3 regions of the Spongiactinospora sp. 9N601 genome follow, and region 1 is predicted to be linked to each of the others. Evidence: riboswitches for the same ligand, from Rfam matches in the RefSeq annotation. Region 1 holds a riboswitch; each other region holds the start of a gene.
What was found. A riboswitch is a leader RNA that binds a small molecule or an ion and turns the genes downstream of it on or off. The one in region 1 is predicted to bind thiamine pyrophosphate.

Region 1 (3,247 bases):
GTTGCTGCGCAGGCTGGCCGGGGCGCGGGGGCACTGGGTGACGGCGGGCGCCCCCGAGCAGATCGCCGACCGGATCGAGGAGTGGTTCACCGGCAGCGCGGCCGACGGGTTCAACATAATGCCGCCGTACCTGCCCGGCGGCTTCGACGCGTTCACCGGCCACGTGGTCCCCATTCTGCGGAAACGGGGCCTGTTCCGGACCGAGTACGAGGGCTCCACACTTCGCGAACACTATGGGCTCCAGCGCCCGCCGAGTCGTTTCGGCGCAGCGCTCCGAGGGGCCGAAAACCGCTGGTAGAGTAACGTTTCCTGGCACGTTCCAACACGCCCGTTGCCGAAGCCTCGCGCAGGCGGTAGAAGAAGTGACGGCAGTGAATCGGGGGCGCTTATTCGTACCCTCCGGCAGGGATGGGAGCGGGATACCCGTGAGCAGGAAATTAGCGGTCATCACCCCGAGCTACGGACCGGACTCGGAGCTTTTCGGCGAGCTCCACCGGTCCGTGCTCCACCACACGTCACAAGACACCGTCCACCACGTCATCGTGCCCACCGCGGACCAGGCGGTGTTCGCCAGGTTCGCGGGCCCGCGGTGCCGGATCTGGACCGAACCCGAGCTTCTCCCCCGCCGCTATGTCCGCGTTCCTCGCAGCGGACTGTGGGCCAATCTGCGCAGACCATGGCCACCTGTGCGCGGCTGGGTCATCCAGCAGGCGCTCAAGATAGCCGCCGCCGCGCACGTGGACGCCGATGTGGCGCTACTGCTCGACTCCGACGTCGTGCTGGTGCGGCCGACCCGCGCGGAGAGCTTCACCACCGACGACCGGCTGTGCCTTTACCGGCTCGAAGACGGCGTACACGCGGGAATGGACCGGCATATCAAGTGGCACCACGCGGCGCGCGGCCTTTTGGGCCTGCCCGCCACCCGGGCGCTGCCGCTCCCCGATTACGTCAGTTCGCTCAACTTCTGGGACCCGGCCCTCGTGCGGGAGATGCAGGAACGCATCACGAAGGTCACCGGGCGGCACTGGATGGACGCCTTCAACTCGCACCTGCACATTTCCGAGTTCATCCTTTACGGGGTCTTCGTGGACGAGGTCGTGGGCGCGGCGGCGGGCCGCCCGCCGTACACCGACTCGGTGTGCCACAACCGCTGGGACGACACCCCGCTCGACCTCGCCGCCGCCCTCGACTTCGCCGACCGGCTGACCCCGTCCGCGGTCGGGATGATGATCTCGGCCAAGTCCCGCACCCCGTGGGACGTCCGGCTCGCCGCCGTGCAGCGCTGCGCGCAGGTGGCCGGGGGCTGACCGCGCCGATCCGCGTACGCCCTGCCCGCCTCCCCCCGGCGGGGCGTTCGGACACGACCTGCTACGGTGACCCATGACGCGGGGTGCCCGGCGCGCCGGGCTGAGATCACACCCGTAGAACCTGCTCTAGTTCGGACTAGCGAAGGGACGTCACCGTGGGTGAGGGTTCGTTCTGCACTGAGGTCTGGCAGCGCACCGCGAAGCTGGTGCGGGCCATCCACGAGCACCCGTTCAACACCGCGCTCGGCGCGGGCACGCTCGACCGCGACAAGTTCGCGTTCTACATCGTCCAGGACGCCCGCTATCTGGAGGCGTTCTCCAAGGCGCTGGCCACCGCCTCCACGCGCGCGGGCGACGTCGACGAGGCGGCCTTCTACGCGCAGAGCGCGAACACCGCGCTGACCGCGGAGGCGTCGCTGCACGCCGGTTACATCGAGGAGTACGGCCTGAGCCCGGACGACCTGTCCGGGATCGCGACGTCGCCGACCTGCCTCGGCTACTCCTCGTACTTGCAGGCCACCGCGCTGTCGGCGCCCTACCCGGTGCTCGCGGCGGCGGTCCTCCCCTGCTTCTGGGTCTACCAGGACGTGGGCGAGGCGCTGCTGGAGCGTACCGCCGGCGCCGCCGACCACCCCTACCGCGCCTGGATCTCCACCTACGCCGACCCGGCGTTCGCCGAGTCGGTCACCCAGGCCAAGGAGATCACCGACCGGCTGGCCGCGGCGGCCGGCCCGCAGACGCGCGAACAGATGGTCCACGCCTTCTGCCGGGCCACCGAGTACGAGTGGATGTTCTGGGACAGCGCGTGGCGGCAGGAGACCTGGCCCACCGCGGAGTGGGTCTCGCTCTGAACCGACCCCGAGTCGGGGGCCGCTGTCGATATCCGGCGCGCCCAGGGATGCGTACCAAGATTGTTCGCGGAGCGTAACCGTCCGGATACTTATGGTGACCACTTCCTGATCGGTAGACATGGCGGGTGACCGAAGGTCTATCGCGGAAAGGAGCGCGGTCCCATGAGCGCGACAGATATCCGGCCTGCCCGGCAGTCCCGGTTTCCCGACCCCCAAGCCTGACGGGCGGGGGAACAACGGTGCGAGGGGAGCCGTGGTTCGCCGTCCTTCCCGACGGGGCGGCCGGGGCCGCCGCGGCAGGGGCGCTGCGCCCGTGGGCGAGCGGTGTGATCGATCACGCGTCCGGCCGTCCGTGGCTGGTCGGCGAGTGGCCGTGTGATCAGATCCGCCACGCCCGCGCGGGCTCGGCGCAGGTGGCGGTGCTCGGGCGATGCCCGGTCACCACCGCCGACCTGGCGCGGCGGCTGGACCGGATACGTGATCTGAACGAGGTGGAACGCGTGGTCGCGGGGCTGCCCGGCAGCTTCCACCTGATCGCCGCGGTCGGCGGCAGGGTGCGAGCCCGGGGCAGCGCCTCGGCGGTGCGCCGGATATTCCAGGCCCGGGTGGCGGGCGTGACGGTGGCGGCCAGCCGCTCCGACGTGCTGGCCACGGTGACCGGCGCGCCGGTCGACGAGGGCGTCCTCGCCGCGCGGCTGCTGCCGTACTGCGCGGCCTGGCCGCTCCAGCAGGCGGGGGTGTGGCGCGGCGTCACCGGGGTGCCGCCCGACCACTGCCTGATCCTGGAGCCGGACGGCACGGCGACGCTGCGCCGCTGGTGGAGTCCGCCGGAGCCGGCGCTGCCGCTGGCCGAGGGCGCGGAGGCGGTGCGCGACGCGCTGGTCGCGGCGGTCGGCTCCTGCGCGAAGGGCGGTTCCCACTACGGCGACACGATCAGCGCCGACCTGTCCGGCGGGCTCGACTCCACCGCTCTGTGCTTCCTGGCCGGGCGCGGCTCGGGCCGCCTGGTGACCATTCATCGCCAGGGCGCCGACATCGGCCCCAGCGGGTCGGGCGACACGGTGTGGGCGCGCCGGGCCGCCGCGGCGC
Region 2 (3,247 bases), on a different contig from region 1:
AAGCGTCACGAATCCACCAGTACCACGACTGGGCGATCTGCAAACACCCTCAGGCGACCACGCAATCGCGCAGCATGGTGCCGGGATCGGCCAGGCGGCGGGCGTCGAGCCGCCGGCCGGCCTCCACGATCCGCCTGCCCTGGACGAGGTCGCGAGGGCGATCGACGGTGAGGATCGCGGTCAGCCGGTCATCGCCGGTCAGCCAGCAGATGGCCCATTTGGCGTCGGTGTGCGGGTCGCCCCGCAGGACGCGGCGGGCGGCGCGCGGGCCCGCGTGGTACCCGGCGTACTGCACCATGTGCCCGAACTGCTCCGACCAGAAGTAGGGCACCGGGTCGTAGACGGCGTCCTCGCCGAGAATGGCCGCGGCGGCGACGTCGGGCGCGCCGAGCGCGGTGTCCCAGTGCTCCACCCGCAGCCGGCGCGCGAACCTGCGCGACCACCAGGCGGCGCAGTCGCCGACCGCGACGACGCCGGGCAGCGAGGTGCGCAGGTGCTCGTCGGTCACGACCCCGTCGGCCAGCTCGATGCCGGAACCGGACAGCCAGCCGATCGCCGGGCGGACGCCCACGCCGGTGACGACGACGTCGGCCTTGATCCGCGAGCCGTCGGCGAGCGTGAGCCCGTCGTGGTCGACCGAGGCGACCCGTGTGGAAAGGCGCAGCTCGACCCCGGCCTCCGCGTACCACGGGACCGTCCACGCGCCCGCGTCGTCGCCGAGCGCCGCGCTCAGCGGGGTGGGAGCGGCCTCCACGACGACCACGTCGCACCCGGCGCGGGCCGCCGCGGTGGTGACCTCCGCGCCGATCCAGCCCGCGCCGATGACCGCCACCCGGACCCCGGGCGCGAGCCGGTCGCGCAGCTCCAGGGCGTCGTCGATGGTCCGCAGCACGTGCTGGCGGCCCTCACCGCGCAGCCTGATCGGCGTGGCGCCGGTCGCGATCACCAGCCCGTCGTACGGCAGCTCGCCCTCGGTCGTCTCGACCACTCCGGGCCGCAGCCCCTTGGCGGCCACGGCCTGACGCCAGTCGATCTTCAGGGCGTCGAGGTCGAGGTCGACGTAGGTCGAGTCGATCTCCTTCTCCCTGTTCAGCACGGCCTTGGAGAGCGGCGGGCGGTCATAGGGCCGGTGCCGCTCCTCTCCGATCAGAGTGATTCTGCCGTCGTACCCGTGGGCCCGAAGGGCCTCAAGACTGCGCACACCGGCGAGCCCGGCTCCCACCACCACGACCTGATTCACAACCCACGACCCTAAGTCGGCGCATCGAAAGCGCGCCAATGGCGATTCGACAACGAAAACGCTAATCCATGTACACGCCCGCAGCTGACACCCCGTGCGGGGTCACTTCTGCGGACGCTTAGGCTAGAAGGGATAAACGCACGGGAGTCCGGACGAACCGGGCTGAGAGGAGGGCTGTCACGGCCCTCGACCGTAACAGAACCTGATCCGGGTCATGCCGGCGAAGGGAGCGATCGGCCGCATGAGGCCACAGCGCAGCGAGCACCACCGAAGCGAGCAAAACCGCCACCAACCAGTCGATCGGGAACGAAGGAACCTGGTAGGGGCCTCCGAGGAGACCGGCTCGGAAGGAGCCACCCACGATGGGCGTACCCCGCCCAGGGCGGCCCCAAGCGAAGGTATGCGGAGTGTCGATCCCCCAGGTGGGGATGAGTTCGGCCCGAAACCCGCGGCCGGAGTCGCGAGCCTCCCGCACGCCGTGTCCCCCGGCGGGCTCGCGAACGGCCCGAAACCCCTCGGCGACCCCCCGGGCGTCCCCGCTCCCCCGCCGCTGAGCGCGGCCGGAGGCGTACCGGCGTCCGGTGGCGCCCCACTCGCCGATTCCCCGGGTACGGACGCGCCGGGACCGAAAAACCCGGCCGGACACGGAAGCACCCCAACCAGGGTTGATGGCGGCCCGCAAACGGCCGCAGAGCCCGCCGGGCGGCTCGCGGGCCGAGCGGGGCGGGTCGTGGTGGTGGGAGGCGGCGTCGTCGGGCTGAGCGTCGCGTGGCGGGCGGCCCGGGAGGGCGCGGCCGTGACGGTCATCGACCCCGATCCTGGGGGCGGCGCGTCGTACGCCGCGGCCGGGATGCTCGCGCCGGTGAGCGAGGTCACCTACACCGAGGAGCCGCTGCTGCGGCTGGGGGTGGACTCCCTCGCCCGCTGGCCGCGCTTCGCCGCCGAACTCACCGAGGCCACCGGCGACGACCTCGACCTGCGCTCGGCGGGCACGCTGGACGTCGCCTTCGGCGCGGACGACCTGGCGGCGCTGGGCGAGCTGGCGGAGTTCATGGCCAAACTGGACCTCCCCGTCGAACGGCTCACCGGCCGCGAGTGCCGCCGCCTGGAGCCCATGCTGGCCCCGTCGGTGCGCGGCGGCCTGCTCGCCCCCGGCGACTCCTGGGTGAACCCGCGCCGGGTGACCCGCGCCCTGCTCACCGCCCTGTCCAGGCTCGGTGTCCCGGTGCTGCGCCGCCGGGTCGCCGAAGTGGTGGTGGCCGGCGGCACGGTCCAGGGCGTACGGCTCGCGGCGGCGGACGCCGAGCCCGGCTCGCGCGGCGTGCGGCCCGGCCGCGCCCCGCTCCCCCGTCAGGACTCCGGGGCGGCCCCGGAGCAGATCCCGGCGGACCAGGTGGTGCTGGCGGCCGGGGCGTGGACCGGCTCGCTGCCCGGGGTGCCCGGCGGCGTGCTGCCCCCGGTACGACCGGTCAAGGGCCAGATCATGCGCCTGCGCACGCCCTATCCCGCGCTGACCCGCTGTGTGCGCGGCACCGTCCACGGCTCCCCCGTCTACCTGGTGCCGCGCGGAGACGGCGAGGTGGTGCTCGGAGCCACCCAGGAGGAGATGGGCTTCGACACCCGTGTCACGGCCGGCGGCCTGTGGGAGATCCTGCGCGACGCCAGGGAACTGGTGCCGGGCGTCACCGAGTGGGAGGTCACCGACGTGGTGGCCGGACTGCGCCCGGGGACGCCCGACAACCTGCCCGCGATCGGCCGCACCGCGCTGCCGGGGCTCCTGGTCGCCACCGGCCATCACCGGGGCGGCGTACTGCTCGCCCCCCTCACCGCCGATCTGGTCGTCCGCCTGCTGGCGGGCGAGACGATCGTGGACCACCCCTGTTCACCATCGCGTTTCGAGGAAAGCACCGAATGAAAGTGACCATCAACGGCAGCCCGTACGACCTCCCCGAGGGGGCCACCGTGGCGAACGCCGTGACCGCGCTCACCACCGCGACCTCGGGTGTG
Region 3 (3,247 bases), on a different contig from region 1:
TACCGCGGCCACGGGCCGCCCGACATCGCGTTCGGCACGACCGAGAGCCCGGCCGGCACGCTGGTGATCGCGGTCACCGCGCGCGGGGTGGCGGTGTGCAGCTACGACGACGAGCACGCCGTGTACGAGCGGGTCAGCCGGGCGATCGGCACGTTCATCGGCCCCGACCCACGCCGGCTCGACCCGGTCCGGCGCGAGCTGGACGCCTACTTCTCCGGCCGGCTGCGCACCTTCACCGCGAAGGTGGACCTCCAGCTCGCCACGTCGTTCGCGCGCAGCGTGCTGTCCCTGGTGAGCGGCGTACCGTACGGCACGACCACGACCTACCGCGCGATGGCCGAGCGGATCGGCCGGCCGCGGGCGCTGCGCGCGGTGGGCAACGCGCTGACGGCCAATCCGGTCTGCGTGATCTCGCCCTGCCACCGGGTGGTGGACGACGACGGCCCCGGCGCGTACGCGGGCGGGACCGCCGCCAAGGAACTGCTGCTCAACCTGGAGGCCCGCCCCTAACCGGCCGGGCGCAGCCTGCGGTCCAGCGGGGCCACCACGAGCGTGACCACGGCCGCGACCAGGAACGCCGCGAGCGCGGCGCTCATCCACGGCTGCGGCGCGAAGCCGAGCGCGGCGCGCGCCGACCTCCACAGCGACCGCCACCACGGCACCTCGGGCAGCGCCGCCACCAGCCACCACGTCACGAACCCGAGCACCCACGGCAGGAGCATCAGCCACCGGGAGGGGGCCCGTTCGCGGGTGTCCCAGCGGGCCATCCCGCGCAGCACAAAGTAGTCCACCGTGAGGACCGCGAACATCGGCACGAACACCGCGCCGATCAGCGCCAGGAACGCGGTGTAGGCGGTGACGTCGGCGACCAGCGCCAATGCGCTGATCACCACGCCGACCGTCACGGAGATGATCCGGCGATCGACCCTCGGCATCAGGTTCTGGAGCGACATGGTGGTCGAGTAGGTGTTGGCGAACGACTGGTCGGTCTCGCGCAGCACCAGAATCCCGAAGAACAGCGCGCCCAGCGGGGCCGCCACGAACGCCCCCCACACCTTGGTGTCGTCATTGCCGACCAGCGCCAGCGCGATGACGCCGAGGCCCAGGCAGGCCACCTGGGCGATCGAGTAGCCGACGAACACCCCGCCGAACGCGGCCCGGGGCGAACGCGAGTGCCTGGTGAAGTCGGCGGCCATCGGCACCCATGACACCGACAGCGCGATCACGTAGTCCACGGCGGGCACGAACCCCGCCCACGACCCGCCGCCCAGCGACGGCCCCTGCCGGATCAGCGCCACCGTCAGCCAGATCATCGCCACCACCACCCCGGCGGTGACGAACCGGCGCAGCAGCCGGATCGAGCCGAGCGGCCAGATGGTCAGCGCGACCGTGATCACCCCGCCGAGCAGGACCCAGACGGGGTACGGCACCGCCGTACCGAAGATCGCCTGAGCGCCGTTCGCGATCACCCACAGCTCGAACGCCCCCCAGCCGATCATCTGGACGGTGTTGAGCAGCGACGGCACGTACGAAAGCCGCGCGCCGAACAGCCCGCGCAGCAACACCATGGAGGGCCGCCCGGTCTGCGCCCCGGGCACCGCCGCGAGCCCCACCATCGCGGTGCCGATCAGGCTCCCCACCACAGTGGCCAGGATCGCGGCGGCGAAGGTCAGCGTCACCCCGGAACCGGTCGGATCGAGCAGGGTCAGGGCCCCGGAGAAACCGAGCAGGCTGACGCCCAAATTGGCCCAGAACGCGCTCTGGTCGAGCATGCCGAGGGTCTTGGGCGGGGCCTGATCGAGGGTGAGGGGCGCCTCGTTGGAATCGGACGGAGGATTGATGTGCGGATCAATGACGTCAGACGCCATCACACGCTCCCTACGCCGGCATTACCCGGACAGGTTCATGCGGTCGGCAGCGGCGATTACTGCCCTCTCAGCCCGGTTCGGCCCCGAGCTCCCGCGAGGTCTGAATTGCGCCCTCATCATGCCGTACCGGTCGCGTCTTGACCACAAGGGGTGGTTCACTCCACGGAGCCGGGCTCCCGGCGCATCAGCAGGCGGCCGTGGCGGAACCGCTCCCCCTCGTGCGGCTCGCGCAGTATCCGGCCGATCTCGGCGAAGCCGGCGGCGCGGGCCAGCGCGGCCAGTTCGTCGATCGGCCACCGGTACGCCTGCGTCACCTTGTGGTCGAACGGCGTCACCGGGTCTCCTTCGGACTCGAAGAAGCCGAGCAGCAGATGGCCGCCCGGGGCCAGGACGCGGCCGAACTCCCCGAAGTACACGGGCAGCTCCCGCGGGGGCGTGTGGATGACGGAGTACCAGGACACGATCCCGCGCAGTCCGCCGTCGGCCAGGTCGAGCGCGTCCATCGAGCCGACCTCGAAGCGCAGGTCGGGAAACGCCTCGCGGGCAAGGTCGATCATCACCGGCGACAGGTCGAGACCGAAGATGTCCAGGCCCAGCTTCCGCAGGTACGCCGTCGTGTGCCCAGGGCCGCATCCCAGCTCGGCGACCGGACCGCCCCCGGCAGTCCGTACGACCTCGGCGAACACGCCCAGCGCCGCGCGGTCCAGCGGCTGGTCGTCGAGCGCGTTGCGGAAGAGGTCGGCGTAGAGGGCGGCGATGGAGTCGTAGGCGTCCGCCGTGACGGTGAGGTGGGAGGGGTCTTGGATCACGACGGGCCACCCTAACCGATTCGCCGCAAGGCTCCATGAAAGGCGTGAAGAGCCCGCTTTCAGGCGACGAAAGGGTCCTGGCCGCTCTCGCTGGACATCGCACGCCCGGCCGCCGCCCAGGACTGCATGCCGCCGCCCACGTTGACCGCCTGCCGGCCGATGTGGTTGAGCCAGGCCGTGGCCTGGGCCGAGCGCCCGCCGACCCGGCACACCACATAAACGGTGGCCTCCGCCGGAACCTCCTCGACCCGTCCTTGCAGCTCACCCAGCGGGATGTGGGTGGCCGTCGGCGCGTGCCCCGCGCGCCATTCGTCGTGTTCGCGGACGTCGAGCAGGTAGGCGTCGTCGGGCACCGCGTTCGCGTCGATCTCGGGAACGTTCATGACCTCAATTGTCCCAGGTCACTTCAGCAACCGGGACAACCTCCGGTCGGCCAGCGGCTTGCCGCCGGTCTGGCAGGTCGGGCAGTACTGGAGGCTGGAATCGGCGAACGAGACCTCACGGACGGTGTCCCCACAGACTTCGCACTTCTGCCCGGTCCGCCCATGCACCCGCAAGCCGGACTTCTTC

Region 2: linked by a shared signal. The riboswitch ahead of ACH34R_RS01550 (FAD-dependent oxidoreductase) and the one ahead of tenA (thiaminase II) in region 1 are both predicted to bind thiamine pyrophosphate.
Region 3: linked by a shared signal. The riboswitch ahead of ACH34R_RS38850 (purine-cytosine permease family protein) and the one ahead of tenA (thiaminase II) in region 1 are both predicted to bind thiamine pyrophosphate.

Annotation. Positions count from the first base shown of each region.
Region 1 covers NZ_JBIRBB010000012.1:299,241-302,487, forward strand. The annotation lists gene ACH34R_RS28505 (LLM class flavin-dependent oxidoreductase) at 1-298, shown strand, start outside; gene ACH34R_RS28510 (DUF6492 family protein) at 426-1,307, shown strand; TPP riboswitch at 1,377-1,472, shown strand; gene tenA (thiaminase II) at 1,463-2,158, shown strand; gene ACH34R_RS28520 (asparagine synthase-related protein) at 2,398-3,247, shown strand, end outside.
Region 2 covers NZ_JBIRBB010000001.1:360,988-364,234, forward strand. The annotation lists gene ACH34R_RS01540 (Rv2175c family DNA-binding protein) at 1-9, opposite strand, end outside; gene ACH34R_RS01545 (NAD(P)/FAD-dependent oxidoreductase) at 50-1,240, opposite strand; TPP riboswitch at 1,371-1,486, shown strand; gene ACH34R_RS01550 (FAD-dependent oxidoreductase) at 1,971-3,155, shown strand; gene thiS (sulfur carrier protein ThiS) at 3,152-3,247, shown strand, end outside.
Region 3 covers NZ_JBIRBB010000023.1:100,582-103,828, reverse strand. The annotation lists gene ACH34R_RS38855 (methylated-DNA--[protein]-cysteine S-methyltransferase) at 1-510, shown strand, start outside; gene ACH34R_RS38850 (purine-cytosine permease family protein) at 507-1,868, opposite strand; TPP riboswitch at 1,859-1,973, opposite strand; gene ACH34R_RS38845 (class I SAM-dependent methyltransferase) at 2,024-2,674, opposite strand; gene ACH34R_RS38840 (rhodanese-like domain-containing protein) at 2,737-3,060, opposite strand; gene ACH34R_RS38835 (Fpg/Nei family DNA glycosylase) at 3,079-3,247, opposite strand, start outside.